One region of the Streptomyces sp. NPDC001056 genome, then DNA from elsewhere that is predicted to be linked to it. Evidence: riboswitches for the same ligand, from Rfam matches in the RefSeq annotation. Region 1 holds a riboswitch; the other holds the start of a gene.

Region 1 (6,882 bases):
CGGCTCCAGGCGCTTGGCGATGTAGTTCGCGGACAGCACGGCCACCTGGGTGGCCCGCTTGAGGCCCTCGCCGCCCATCAGACGGACGTACGCCCACGAGATCGGCAGGATGCCCGCGGAGCCCCACGGCGCGGCCGAGACCGGGCCCAGGCTCGTCTCCGGGCCGGCCGCCGGCTGGAGCGGGTGGTTGGGCAGGTACGGCGCGAGGTGCGAGCGGACCGCGACCGGACCGACGCCGGGGCCGCCGCCGCCGTGCGGGATGCAGAAGGTCTTGTGCAGGTTCAGGTGCGAGACGTCGCCGCCGAAGTGGCCCGGCTTGGCGAGGCCCACCAGCGCGTTCAGGTTGGCGCCGTCGACGTACACCTGACCGCCGGCCTCGTGCACCCGGGCGCAGATGTCGGCGACGTGCTCCTCGAACACACCGTGCGTCGACGGGTAGGTGATCATCAGCACGGCCAGCTCGTCGCGGTGCTGCTCGATCTTGGCGCGCAGGTCCTCGACGTCGATCTCACCGTCCTCGGCGGTCTTGACGACGACGACCTTCATGCCCGCCATCACGGCGCTCGCGGCGTTGGTGCCGTGCGCGGAGGACGGGATGAGGCAGACGGTGCGCTGCTCGTCGCCGTTGGCGCGGTGGTAGCCGCGCACGGCGAGCAGACCGGCCAGCTCGCCCTGGGAGCCGGCGTTCGGCTGGAGGGAGACCTTGTCGTAGCCGGTGACCTCGGCGAGGCGGTCCTCCAGCTCGTGGATGAGCGTGAGGAAGCCGGCCGCCTGCTCGGCGGGCGCGAACGGGTGCAGCTCGCCGAACTCGGGCCAGGTGATGGGCTCCATCTCGGTGGTCGCGTTGAGCTTCATGGTGCAGGAGCCCAGCGGGATCATGCCGCGGTCGAGCGCGTAGTCGCGGTCGGCCAGCTTGCGCAGGTAGCGCAGCATCGCGGTCTCGGAGCGGTGCTGGTGGAAGACCGGGTGGGCGAGGTAGTCGTCGCCGCGCAGCAGCGCCGCGGGCAGCGCGTCGGCGGCGGCGGCGTCCAGCGCCTCGACGTCGGCCTCGACGCCGAAGGCGGCCCAGACGGTGGCCAGCCGCTCCCGGGTGGTGGTCTCGTCGCAGGCCACGGAGACGTGGTCGGCGTCGGCCAGGTACAGGTTCACGCCCTTGTCCCGGGCGGCGGCGACGACCTCGGCGGCCTTGCCGGGCACGCGCGCGGTGACCGTGTCGAAGAAGGCGCCGTGCGTGATCTCCACGCCCCCGGCCTTCAGGCCCTCGGCGAGGAGGGTCGCGTAGCGGTGGGTGCGCCGGGCGATGGTCCGCAGGCCCTCGGGGCCGTGGTAGACGGCGTACATGCCGGCCATGACCGCGAGCAGCACCTGTGCGGTGCAGATGTTGCTGGTGGCCTTCTCGCGGCGGATGTGCTGCTCACGGGTCTGGAGGGCCAGCCGGTAGGCCCTGTTGCCGTCGGCGTCGACGGAGACGCCGACCAGGCGGCCGGGCAGGCTGCGGGCGAACTTCTCGTGCACGGCCATGTAGCCGGCGTGCGGACCGCCGAAGCCCATCGGGACACCGAAGCGCTGGGTGGAGCCGACGGCGATGTCGGCGCCCAGCTCGCCCGGGGAGGTCAGCAGGGTGAGGGCGAGCAGGTCGGCGGCGACGGTGACGAGCGCGCCCAGCTCGTGGGCCTGCTCGATCACCGGCTTGATGTCCCGTACGGCACCGGAGGCGCCGGGGTACTGGATGAGGACGCCGTTGATGTCACGGGCGGCGATGTCGGCCGGGATGCCCGCGCCGAGATCGGCGACGACGACCTCGACGCCGGTCGGTTCGGCGCGCGTCTGGATGACGGCGATGGTCTGCGGCAGGGCGTCCGCGTCGACCAGGAAGAGGCCCTTCTTGTTCTTGCCCATGCGCCGGGACAGCGCCATGGCCTCGGCGGCCGCGGTGCCCTCGTCGAGGAGGGAGGCGCCGGAGGTGGGGAGCCCGGTCAGGTCGGCGACCATGGTCTGGAAGTTCAGCAGCGCTTCCAGGCGGCCCTGGGAGATCTCCGGCTGGTAGGGCGTGTAGGCCGTGTACCAGGCCGGGTTCTCCAGGACGTTGCGCAGGATCACCGGCGGAGTGAAGGTGCCGTAGTAACCCAGGCCGATCATGGAGCCGAGGACCTGGTTGCGGTCGGCGAGCGAGCGCAGTTCGGCCAGCACCTCGGCCTCGGTCCGGGCGCCCGGCAGGTCGAGGGCGTCGGCGTTCTTGATCACATCGGGGACCGCGGCGGCGGTCAGCTCGTCGAGGGACCCGTAGCCGACCTGCGCGAGCATCTTGGCCCGCGCCTCCTGGTCGGGCCCGATGTGGCGCTGTTCGAAGGGGATGCCCGCTTCGAGCTCGGAGAGCGGAATACGATGGGCGGTCATTGCGGAGGCCTCCTGGTCTGACGCGACCTTCGAAGGGCACCACGGCGCGGGTGCCCGGACGGCCTCCCCCTCTGTCATCTCAACCTGAGAGCTTCACCAGGCGCCCGTCGGGACGCCGGCTTTCACCGTCGGTGAGAGCGGAAGCCGTCGACACCCGCCCTGCTTTCCAGAGTGACCTCGTCCGTGCGGTACGTGGGCCTGAGAGATTCCGGGGAGGATTTGCTCCTTCGGCGCCTCCGAGGTGGGTCGGAGGACTCTCCCGCACGGGGTCAGCAGCCGCATTCAGCCTACCAGCGAGGTCAACGGCCGGATTCTCAAGTGGCCGCCGCAGTGAATGTGCTCTTTCGTAGTGCTTACGGATGAGTTGCGACCAATTGGAGGGAGAGGGGCCGTGCAGACCGACATCGATCCGCGCAACCTGATCGGCCGCAAGGCGTTCGACCGCAATGGCACCAAGATCGGCACGATCGACGAGGTGTACCTGGACGACGCCACGGGCGTCCCCGAATGGGCGGCCATACGCACCGGGCTCTTCTCCCGCGACGCCTTCGTCCCGCTGGAGCCCAGCGAACTCGTCGAGGGCACCCTCCAGGTCCCCTTCGACCGCTCCCTGATCAAGGACGCCCCCGACTTCGGCGTGGGCCGCCACCTCTCCCCCGAACAGGAACTCCAGCTCTACCACCACTACGGCCTCGACATGACCCCCGGCCCGGCCCCGGACCGCGACTTCGGCAAACTGGCCGGCTCCGAGGAGACGTAGCCCTACCGGCCCACCGCACGGCATTCCGGTCGATCCTCCGTGACCGGGGCCATGGAAACCAGGGGCAGGGGGTCCGTCGGCCGGAGGGCGGGGTCGGTGACCATGAAGGTTCGGATGCGTCCCGGAGGGGACTGGGGGGTCTCGAAGCGCACCGTCACCCGGCCCACCCCGCTGCCCTGGACCCACCCGTGGCCGAACTCGGCATGCAGCACGTCCTGCCCCGCGCGCCAGTGCGGGAGCACGGCGGCGGGGGACGGAGCAGTCGGCTCGGGCGGCTGGTCCTCCGAGACCGATTCCGTCGGCGAGGGCCTCGCCGCCTGGGCGAAGAGGTCTTCCTGGGTGTAGTCGGCGAGCCCGGTGACGCCGACGCCGAGCAGCCGGACCCCACCCGTCGTGTCCACGGACTCCAGCAAACGCTCGGCCGCCTCCCGCACGACCGCCGGATCGTCCGTGGGCCCCCGCAGCGTCTCGGAGCGGGTCAGCGTCGAGAAGTCGTACCGCCGCACCTTCAGGACGATCGTCCGCCCGGACAGTCCCGCCTCGCGCAGCCGCCGCACACAGCGGTCCGCGAGCCGCCGTACTTCGAGTCCGATCCGCAGCCGGTCGTGGATGTCCACGTCGTACGTGTCCTCGACCGACACCGACTTGGTCTCCCGTTCGGCCACCACGGGCCGCTCGTCCCGCGCGAGCGCCATGGCGTACAACGCGTGTCCGTGCGCCTTGCCGACCAGTCGTACGAGTTCGTCCTCGCCGGCCTCGGCCAGCTCCTCGACGGTCGTTATCCCGGCCCGCCGCAGATGGTCCCCCGTGGCCGGGCCCACCCCCGGCAGGGTCCGCACCGACAGCGGCCCGAGCAGCGCCCGCTCGGTCCCCGGCTCGATGAGCACCAGGCCGTCCGGCTTGGCCCGCTCGGAGGCGATCTTCGCGAGCATCTTGGACGCGGCGAGCCCCACCGATCCGGTGAGCCCCGTGACGGCACGGATGTCCTCGCGCAGCCGCGCCCCGGTCCGTCGCGCCGATTCCGCGTCCGACGCGGTGCCCGAGGCCGCCAGGTCCACGAAGGCCTCGTCCAGGCTCAACGGCTCCACCAGCGGGGACAGCTCCCGCAGCAGCGCCATCACCTGCTCGCTGACCGCCCGGTACAGGCTGAAGCGCGGCACCAGGTACGCGGCGTGGGGCGCCAGCCGCCGTGCCTGGGCCATGGGCATCGCGGAGTGCACCCCGAAGGCCCGCGCCTCGTACGACGCCGTGGCCACCACCCCGCGCGGCCCGAGCCCGCCCACCACGACCGCCTTTCCGCGCAGGCTCGGCTTGGACGCCTGCTCCACCGAGGCGTAGAAGGCATCCATGTCGAGATGCAGGATCGTGGGCGCGTTCCTCACATGTCCGATCCTGCACCACGGCACTGACAACGTGACGGCGTCCGGCCGCCCGCCGCGTCAGGACAGCACGTCAGGACCGGTTCACCAGGGTTTCAGACCGCCCGGTTGCGGCGTCGCGCCAGTTCGTCCGCCGGGTTGTGACCGACCAGGGTCTCGCCCGTGTCGATGCGCTCGCCGTGCAGCTGGGACAGGGCATTCTCCACGTCCCGCCACACCACGCCGACCGCGATCCCGAAGATTCCCTGGCCGCCCTGGAGCAGGGCGTGGACCTCGTCCGGCGAGGTGCACTCGTACACCGTCGCGCCGTCGCTCATGAGCGTCATGCGCTCCAGGTCGCGGAAGCCGCGCTCCCGAAGGTGCTGCACGGCCGACCGGATGTTCTGCAGCGAGACCCCGGTGTCCAGGAAGCGCTTGACGATCTTCAGGACGACGACGTCCCGGAAGCTGTAGAGCCGCTGGGTGCCCGATCCGTACGCGGGCCGCACGCTCGGCTCGACCAGGCCCGTGCGCGCCCAGTAGTCGAGCTGGCGGTACGTGATGCCGGCCGCCGCGCAGGCCGTGGGCCCCCGGTAGCCGATCTCCTCGGACGTCATGGACGCCGCCCCTTCGCCGCCCGGCACCGCCGTCGGCCGCTGCGGAGCGTGATCCACCGCGCTGCTGTGAACCGGGTACGGACCGCTCTCCCCGAAACCGCGCACGGGAGCACCCCCAGCCGTACCGTCGCCGCTGGTTCTCACGCCGACCTCCGTCCTTGACCTGCCTTCTCGACGGTAGGCAGTCACCAGGGGTGCGTCAACGATCGCCACACTCGGCACGCCGAGTGATAATCACCCAAGGAGTGGTTTCCCGTGTCCCACCGCGGGGAAAGGCTAGCCGAATGCCCTCGCGGGGACCCGTAGGACGCTCTCAATCGCCGTTGGCAATTGCCCGGGTGACCGGCCGCCGAAGACTCCGCAGGGGGCTCCGGACGGACCCGAAGCGCCTCGTCGGCGGCTCGGCCGCCGGCCCTCACTGGTTGCTGGTACCGAAGTCCTCGGGCGAGATCTGGTCGAGGAACTCGCGGAACTTCTCCACCTCGTCCTCCTGCTCGTCCGGGATGGCGATCCCCGCGTCGTCCAGCACCGTGTCGCTGCCGTAGATCGGCGTGCCGGTGCGCAGGGCGAGCGCTATGGCGTCGGAGGGGCGGGCGCTGACCTCGACCCCACTGGCGAAGACCAGCTCCGCGTAGAAGACGCCTTCCCGAAGGTCGGTGATGCGTACCTCGGTCAGCTCCTGGCCGACGGCCTCCAGCACGTCCTTGAACAGGTCGTGGGTCAGCGGCCTGGCCGGGGCCATGCCCTGCTGGGCGAAGGCGATCGCCGTCGCCTCCCCCGGACCGATCCAGATCGGGAGGTAGCGGTCGCCCCCCACTTCGCGCAGGAGCACGATCGGTTGGTTGGAGGGCATTTCGACCCGGACACCTACGACATCGAGCTCGTTCACACAGCAACCCTAGGCCGTGCCCGGGATGTTTGGGTAGTCGGGCCGGGAACAGCTGCCCGATCCGGCCTCCGACGGACCACCGCCGGATCAGGGAAGACGCACCCCCAGGGCGGTCTTCACGAGGGCCGCGTGCAGCTTCATGGTGAGCGCGGCCAGCTCTTTCGTACGGGCCTCGGCGAGCGCTCTGGTCTGCGGGTTGCGGTGGCGCTTGAGCGGGGCCACCACCTGGTCGACCAGGCCGGCCTCCCGGTCGGCGGCCGCCTTCATCACCCGCAGGTGGCGGGGCTCGATCCCGAAGCGCCCCAGTTCGGCCACGAGCGAGGCCACGGTGACGGCCTCCGCGTCGTACGACCCGTCCGCCAGCGGGACCAGGAGTCCGTACGACTCCCACTCCACCAGCTCGGCGTCGCCGATGTCCGCGGCCGCCAGCAGCTCCGCGCGGCGGACCCGGGCCACCGTGGGCCCCTCCTGCACCTCCGGGGCGTCCTCCCCGGCACGTTGGCGCCCGACCACGGGCAGCGGGACGGCCTCACCCCGCTCCATGGCGTCCAGGTGCTCGCGGATCACCTTGAGCGGCAGATAGTGGTCCCGCTGCATTCTCAGGACGTGTCCGAGGCGCTCGACGTCACCGGCGCTGAACTTCCGGTACCCCGAGGGGGTCCGCTGCGGCTCGATGAGCCCCTCCGCCTCCAGGAACCGGATCTTGGAGATGGTGACTTCGGGGAACTCCTCGCGCAGCAGGTTCAGCACCGTGCCGATGCTCATCAGCCCACTGTCCCTGGCGGCGGTACCGCTTCCGGCACCGCCGCTCGGTGTTTGAAGCATGGACCTTCCCTGGGTTGCCCCCGGAGCGTGTCCGGA
Region 2 (6,882 bases), on a different contig from region 1:
GTTGACGACGATCTTGTTGGCCAGCTGCTTGCGCAGCGGGTCGGTCTTCGGGTCCCAGTTCTTGTTCGGGACCAGGACGACCTGCTTGCCCTCCTGGTAGCTCTGGATCTCGTAGGAGCCGGAGGAGACGATGTGCTTGACGTAGTCGACGCCGTCGTCCTTGGACTGCGGCACCGGGGCCGTCTGCGGCGTGGCGACCAGGTAGTCGAACTCCTGGAAGGCCCGGTTCAGGTGGAAGACGATCGTGGTGTCGTCCGGGGTCTCGATCGAGGACAGGCCCTTGGCGTTCTTGTCCTTGTAGGGACCCTTGTACTTGTCGCCGTCCTTCATGAACTGCTGGAAGTAGTTCGGACCGAGCGAGAGCACGTCACGCGCGAAGTTGGACCGCTCGACGGCGTACTTGACGTCCTTCGAGGTGATCGGGCTGCCGTCCTGGTACTTCAGGCCCGGACGCAGCTTGTACGTCCAGGTCTTGCCGCCGTCGCTGGCGACGCCCTTGCCCGCGGCGAGGTCCGGGACCAGGGTGTTGCCCTTGGAACCGGGGGCCGGCTCGAACGTCATCAGCGGACGCGCGTAGAGGCGGCTGAAGTTGTACATGTACGCGTAGTACGTGTTGCCCGGGTCGAACGAGTCCGGCACGTCCGACATCTCGTAGGTGACCGTGCCACCCTTTTTGTCGGACGCGTTGACGACGCTCTTGGTCGCCGCGTTGGCGCCGGCCGCCTTCGGTGTGTCCTTGTTGTCATCGGCCTTGGAACAGCCTGCGAGCAGCAGGCTGGTGGAGCCGATAGCCGCGACCGCGGCCAGCGCTGACCTTCGCATGATGGTCTGCTTCCCCTCCATTGATCGGAAAACTTGATGGGCTCTCTGGCTGCCTAGCGGCTGCGCGGGTCGAGAGCGTCGCGGAGACCGTCGCCGAGCAGGTTGAACGCGAGGACGGTGATGAAGATGGCCAGGCCCGGCACGATCATGTACTGGGGATCGACCTGGTAGTAGGTGACCGCTTCGCGGAGCATGCCGCCCCAGGAAGCCTGGGGCGGCTGGATGCCGACGCCGAGGAAGCTCAGGGACGCCTCGAAGAGGATGTTGGTCGGGATGAGCAGCGTCGAGTAGACGATGATCGGGCCGACCAGGTTGGGCAGCAGCTCACGGAAGAGGATGTACGGGCCCTTGGCGCCCATGCCGCGGGCGGCGTCGACGAACTCGCGCTCACGCAGGGCGAGGGTCTGGCCGCGCACGATCCGGCCGAGATAGGGCCAGTTGAAGAAGCCGATCACGAAGATGAGCACGGCGAGGTGGAGCGGAAGTCCGTTCAGACCGAAGGCGCCGCCCTGGAGGGTTGCGGAGATCGCGATGGCGAACAGCAGCAACGGAAAGGCGAGGAAGACGTCCATCAGCCGGCTGATGATCGAGTCGACCCGGCCGCCGTAGTAACCCGCGATCACACCCATGATCGCGCCGATCACGTTGGACAGGACCGTGGCACCGAAGGCGACGACCAGCGAGACCCAGGAGCCCTCCAGGACGCGGGTGGCGATGTCCCGGCCGAACTTGGGGTCCACGCCGAGCGGGTGGTCCGCGCTCATGCCGCCCCAGCTGCTCTTGGGCAGCGAGGTGTTGGCGTCGATCAGGTCCTGGTGGAAGGCGTTGGGGTCGAGGCCGAGGACGGCCTGCAGGGGACGCGAGAGGACGGCCAGGAGGATCAGCAGGATCACGATGACGCCGCCGGCCACGGCGACTCTGTCACGCTTGAAGCGGGTCCAGGCGATCTGGCCCAGGGAACGACCCTCGATCCGCCCCTTCTCGGCTCCCGCGAGCACAGCCTCAGGCTGCGCGTCGGCTGCCGCCCCGGTGGTCTCGATCGGTGCGGTCACGATGTGCGACCCCTCTCGCCGGTGGTGACCGGCCTGCGCTGCCGCGGTTTGCGGCTTTGTCGACTTGCAAGCGAGCACGAGTTCTTGAGCCTCGTGGTCTGAGTGGGGAGTCTTCAGCGTCTTCGCGATCACTCGCCAGAGCTGACGGTGAAAGTATGCGCAACCGTGATGCACTGCGGAGGATTCCGTTATCCGGACAGTGGGTAACGCCCCTCGGACACGGGTCAGTTGGGACACATCGCCGTAATGCCGCGGTTCGGGAGGTACGGCGGGAACGGCGTCGGAAGCGACGGAACCTCAGTAACCACCGTGGACCGGCGGATAGCCATAGCCCGGCGCCGGGGACTGGAGCTGGGGCTGCGCGGCGGGCGCGGCGGCATGGGCCTCGCGGTCGTAGAACGGGCGGGCGTTGGCCCGCATCCACATCACGACCGGGTCGTGGTCGTCGGTCAGCGCGACGGTGGACACCGGAAGGCCCTCCGGAACGGCGCCGACCGAGCGCTGCATCATCGCGCGCACCGAGTCGACCGCGGCGGGCGAGGTCTCGTACAGGTCCAGACCGATCGCGAGGTACGGCGCCCCGAGCGCGGGCTGCACCCAGGCGCGGCGCAGGGAGCGCAGGGCGGGGGTGCGGTGGGCGTGCTGGGCGAGCAGGGCGTAGAACTGGGGGATCTCGATCCCGGGTTCGGACAGCCGCAGCGGCCCCGCGGGCTGGCGGTCCAGTCCGGTCGCGATGCGGCGCAGGTCCAGCCAGGGGATGCCGACGCCGCCGCCGGGGGCGTGCGGGTTGAGCCAGAGGCCGTAGTGGTCGGGATAGAGGGTGCGGGCGACGTCCAGGCCGTCGACGACCTCGTACGAACGGTTCCAGCCGCTCGCGGACAGCTCCTGGGCGGAGGTGACACAGGGCGCGTAGTGGAAGCCCTCGACCTCCATGTCCCCGTACTGGGCGTCCGGGGAGCCGGCCTGGCCGTGCCACAGCAGCATCCAGATCTGGCCCGCGGAGGGGGTGGCGAGGGCGCGGAGCAGGGCCTCGTACGCGTCGTAGCGTCCGGGCGTGACGTGGCGGAGCGTGTGTTCGACACCGCCGCCGACGCTGCCGCTGTGGCTCGCGCTCACCTTGTCGTGCCCTTCTTTTCAGTACTCCGCGTCGGGGGACAGCTTAAGCGCCTGGTGGCTCGGGGCCCGTGTGTTCGTGCGCGGGTGCGGGTCGTGGTGGGGCGGTCGCGCGGTTCCCCGCGCCCCTTCGGGGCGGGCCGCGCACCGTCGGGTTCTAGTGGGCGTGGAAGGGGCGGACATTCGTCCGCAGCCACTCCGCCACCGGGTCGTCCGTCACGTCCAGCAGGATCAGGTTGACCGGCCAGCGGACCGGGACCCGGCCGAGGGCGCGGCCCAGGGCTTCCAGGGGGAGGGCGCGGAAGTCGCCGTCCCACTGGGACAGCTCCACGCCGACGAACATGACCGGGTCGGCGGTCTCGATCGCGGCCAGGCAGCGGCGGGCGGTGAGGACCACACCCGTCGCGGCGAACTCGGCGGACGCGGCGGAGAGGAAGTCGACCGGGTCGTCCTGCCAGTCGGGCTCGAAGAGGCGGACGCGGCCGCCGGAGGCGGGGCCGTCCAGCGGGGTGCGGCCGGCGCGGCAGAGCTCGGCGACGGCGTCCGGCGGGAGCGGGATGCCGACCGTGCCGCCGGGGTTCACGGCGATGCCCGCCTGCGGGGGCAGGCCGCGGGCGAACTCCACGGCCGGGGCGATGGTGTACGACATGTGGGAGCCGACCGCCTGGCGGAACTGCTCCTCGGAGCTGAACACCGGGACGTACGCCTGGCCGTCGATCTCCAGGGTGGGCAGGTCCAGCGGGCCGCCGCCGGGTCCGCCGCCGGACGGCAGCGGCACCCAGACGAAGCTGCGGCCGAGTACCTCGATGATCCGGCCGCCCGCCGCGGGTATGCCGAGGGAGGCCGACAGCACCTCCTCCAGCTCGTTGCCGGGCCAACCGCCGTGCGGGTGGGGGTGCGCCTGTGCCGGGAAGTCCATCTGCCTACCGCCTGCTGGGAACCACTGCTCTGTGACCATGAAGGCTAGCGGGTACCGGTGACAGTGCCGTACTCCGTGAACACGATCCGCTGCACGGCGTCCGCCGCGGCCCGGTCGAGCAGCACCGCCGAACCGCAGCCCGCGGGCAGTTCGCCCCGCTCCACCGCGCCGAGCAACCGGGCCGTCGTACGGCGGTGGCGGCCGAAGGCGAGCCGCGAGACCGACCGGCCGCGCTCGCGCTGGCCCGCGCGGGCCGTCTCCTCCGGCACGTCCAGCAGGAGCAGGTGCAGGGTGCCGCCGGAGCGGCGGGCGGCGCGGGCGAGCCAGGCGCGCACCCAGGGCTGGGTGCCGCAGTCGTGCACGACCAGGCCCTGTGACGTGCGCAGGGCGCGACGCAGCCCGAGGTAGTGCGCGGCGCGCACCAGGGGGCGGTAGAGGGCGTACGGCAGCAGGCGGGGCAGGCGGGCGGCGAAGCGGGCCCGGGTGTCCTGGGAGTCGACGCGGCGGTCGGTGACCGCGCGGCGCATCAGCGTGGACTTGCCGCTGCCGGGCAGGCCGGTGAGCACCACGATGTCACGGGGGCCGAAGCGAAGGGTGCGCGGGCCGGGGGCCGCCCGGTCGCGCAGGTCCCGCACGAGGGACGCGGGGCGGCCGGCCGCGCGCTCGCGGGCCACGAGGCTCCTCGGCGCCGGGATGCCGGTCGCGTGCGCCATGGTCCTGTTCGCCATGATCGTCCTCCCCTTGTGGTTCGGTAATCTCCCTGCCCGGCCGACGTAAAGGAAAGGTAATGCCCGATGTGCCACGGGCGGGTGCGCGTACCGCCACAGGTCGGTTACGGATACGGCCCCTGACGGGTGGGGGTGCGACGTGCAATGATGTGGCCGCCAACTGCATACCGGCCGTTTGAATCCGCGCGGGAGAGTCCCCAGCAGGCTTCGCTGGGGCGCCGAAGGAGCAAGTCCCTCCCTTGAATCTCTCAGGCACCGTTACCGCGCGGGCGAGGCACATCTGAAAAGCGGGCCGCTGTGACAGCGGCCCCACCCAAGGTGCAAGCCGTGATCGCCCCCCTGGCGGTCCCGGCGAACCTCTCAGGTTCCGATGACAGATGGGGAGGAACGTTCCTCGCCCCATCCCTGTTGCCCTGGGAGACGACCGACCGATGAGCAGTACCGAACTCCGACACACCGCGCTGGACGCCGTGCACCGCTCGCTCGGTGCGACGATGACCGACTTCGCGGGCTGGGACATGCCCCTGCGTTACGGCTCCGAGCGCGACGAGCACGTGGCCGTGCGGACCAAGGCGGGTCTGTTCGACCTCTCCCACATGGGCGAGATCACCGTCACCGGCCCCGAGGCGGCCGACTTCCTGAACATGGCCCTGGTCGGCAACATCGCCTCCATCGGCGTCGGCCGCGCCCGCTACACGATGATCGTGCAGGCCGACGGCGGCATCCTGGACGACCTGATCGTCTACCGGCTCGCCGAGACCGAGTACATGGTCGTCGCCAACGCCTCCAACGCCCAGGTGGTCCTGGACGCCCTGGAGGAGCGGTCCGGCGGCCACGACGTCGAGGTGCGCGACGACCGGGACGCCTACGCCCTGATCGCCGTCCAGGGCCCGGCCTCCCCCGGCATCCTGAAGTCCCTCACCGACGCCGACCTCGACGGCCTGAAGTACTACGCGGGCCTGCCCGGCACCGTCGCCGGCGTCCCCGCGCTGATCGCCCGCACCGGCTACACCGGCGAGGACGGCTTCGAGCTGTTCGTGAAGCCCGAGCACGCCGTCGAGCTGTGGCAGGCGCTGACCAAGGCCGGCGAGGGCGTCGGCCTGGTGCCGTGCGGCCTGTCCTGCCGGGACACCCTGCGCCTGGAGGCGGGCATGCCGCTGTACGGGCACGAGCTGAACACCTCGCTGACCCCCTTCGACGCCGGGCTCGGCCGCGTGGTCAAGTTCGAGAAGGAGGGCGACTTCGTGGGGCGCGCCGCGCTCGTCGAGGCCGCCGCCCGCGCCGAGCAGAACCCGCCGCGCGTCCTGGTCGGCCTGATCGCCGAGGGCCGCCGCGTCCCGCGCGCCGGGTACTCGGTCGTCGCCGGCGGCGAGGTCATCGGCGAGGTCACCTCCGGTGCCCCCTCCCCCACGCTGGGCAAGCCGATCGCCATGGCCTACGTCGACGCGGCGCACGCGGCGCCCGGCACCGAGGGCGTCGGCGTGGACATCCGCGGCACCCACGAGCCCTTCGAGGTCGTGGCGCTGCCGTTCTACAAGCGCCAGAAGTAGACAGCGAGCCCGGTCCCGGTCCCGCCCCCCGCCGGGCGGGCACGTGACCCTGCGCACATTCGCCCGCCCATCGGCGGTCACCACCCTCCCCCCGTCATCAGCACCCCCGCGCGTACAGGAGAATTCAGGCATGAGCAACCCCCAGCAGCTGCGCTACAGCAAGGAGCACGAGTGGCTGTCGGGCGCCGACGACAACGGCGTCTCGACGGTCGGCATCACCGAGTTCGCGGCCAACGCGCTCGGCGATGTGGTCTACGCCCAGCTCCCCGAGGTCGGCTCCACCGTCGAGGCGGGCGAGACCTGCGGTGAACTGGAGTCCACCAAGTCGGTCTCCGACCTGTACTCCCCGGTCACCGGCGAGGTCACCGCGGTCAACGAGAACGTCGTCGACGACCCGTCGCTGGTGAACTCCGAGCCCTTCGAGGGCGGCTGGCTGTTCAAGGTGCGCGTCGCGGACGAGCCGGCCGACCTGCTCTCCGCCGACGAGTACGACGCCCACACCGCCGGCTGAGGAGTCGTAGCCGTATGACTGTCCTGAACACGCCCCTGCACGAGCTGGACCCGGAGATCGCCGCCGCGGTCGACGCCGAGCTGCTCCGCCAGCAGTCCACGCTCGAAATGATCGCGTCCGAGAACTTCGCGCCGCTCGCGGTGATGGAGGCGCAGGGCTCGGTCCTCACCAACAAGTACGCCGAGGG

Evidence for each region. Region 1 has a riboswitch for glycine ahead of gcvP (aminomethyl-transferring glycine dehydrogenase). Riboswitches for the same ligand answer to the same signal wherever they lie in the genome.
Region 2: it holds a riboswitch for glycine, as region 1 does, so the genes downstream of both, gcvT (glycine cleavage system aminomethyltransferase GcvT) here and gcvP (aminomethyl-transferring glycine dehydrogenase) in region 1, are expected to answer to the same signal.

The regions. Positions count from the first base shown of each region.
Region 1 covers NZ_JBSFLI010000020.1:139,559-146,440, forward strand. Annotated here, with positions in the region: gene gcvP (aminomethyl-transferring glycine dehydrogenase) at 1-2,397, opposite strand, end outside; glycine riboswitch at 2,574-2,669, opposite strand; partial or broken gene ACWDD7_RS23730 (PRC-barrel domain-containing protein) at 2,732-2,947, shown strand; partial or broken gene ACWDD7_RS23735 (DNA polymerase IV) at 3,082-4,539, opposite strand; gene ACWDD7_RS23740 (MerR family transcriptional regulator) at 4,632-5,276, opposite strand; gene ACWDD7_RS23745 (bifunctional nuclease family protein) at 5,548-6,021, opposite strand; gene ftsR (transcriptional regulator FtsR) at 6,109-6,846, opposite strand.
Region 2 covers NZ_JBSFLI010000033.1:31,916-38,797, reverse strand. Annotated here, with positions in the region: gene ACWDD7_RS30140 (ABC transporter substrate-binding protein) at 1-822, opposite strand, end outside; gene ACWDD7_RS30135 (ABC transporter permease) at 876-1,874, opposite strand; gene ACWDD7_RS30130 (enhanced serine sensitivity protein SseB C-terminal domain-containing protein) at 2,172-2,990, opposite strand; gene ACWDD7_RS30125 (enhanced serine sensitivity protein SseB) at 3,145-3,906, opposite strand; gene ACWDD7_RS30120 (AAA family ATPase) at 3,951-4,634, opposite strand; glycine riboswitch at 4,811-4,908, shown strand; glycine riboswitch at 4,909-5,021, shown strand; gene gcvT (glycine cleavage system aminomethyltransferase GcvT) at 5,066-6,184, shown strand; gene gcvH (glycine cleavage system protein GcvH) at 6,315-6,695, shown strand; gene glyA (serine hydroxymethyltransferase) at 6,710-6,882, shown strand, end outside.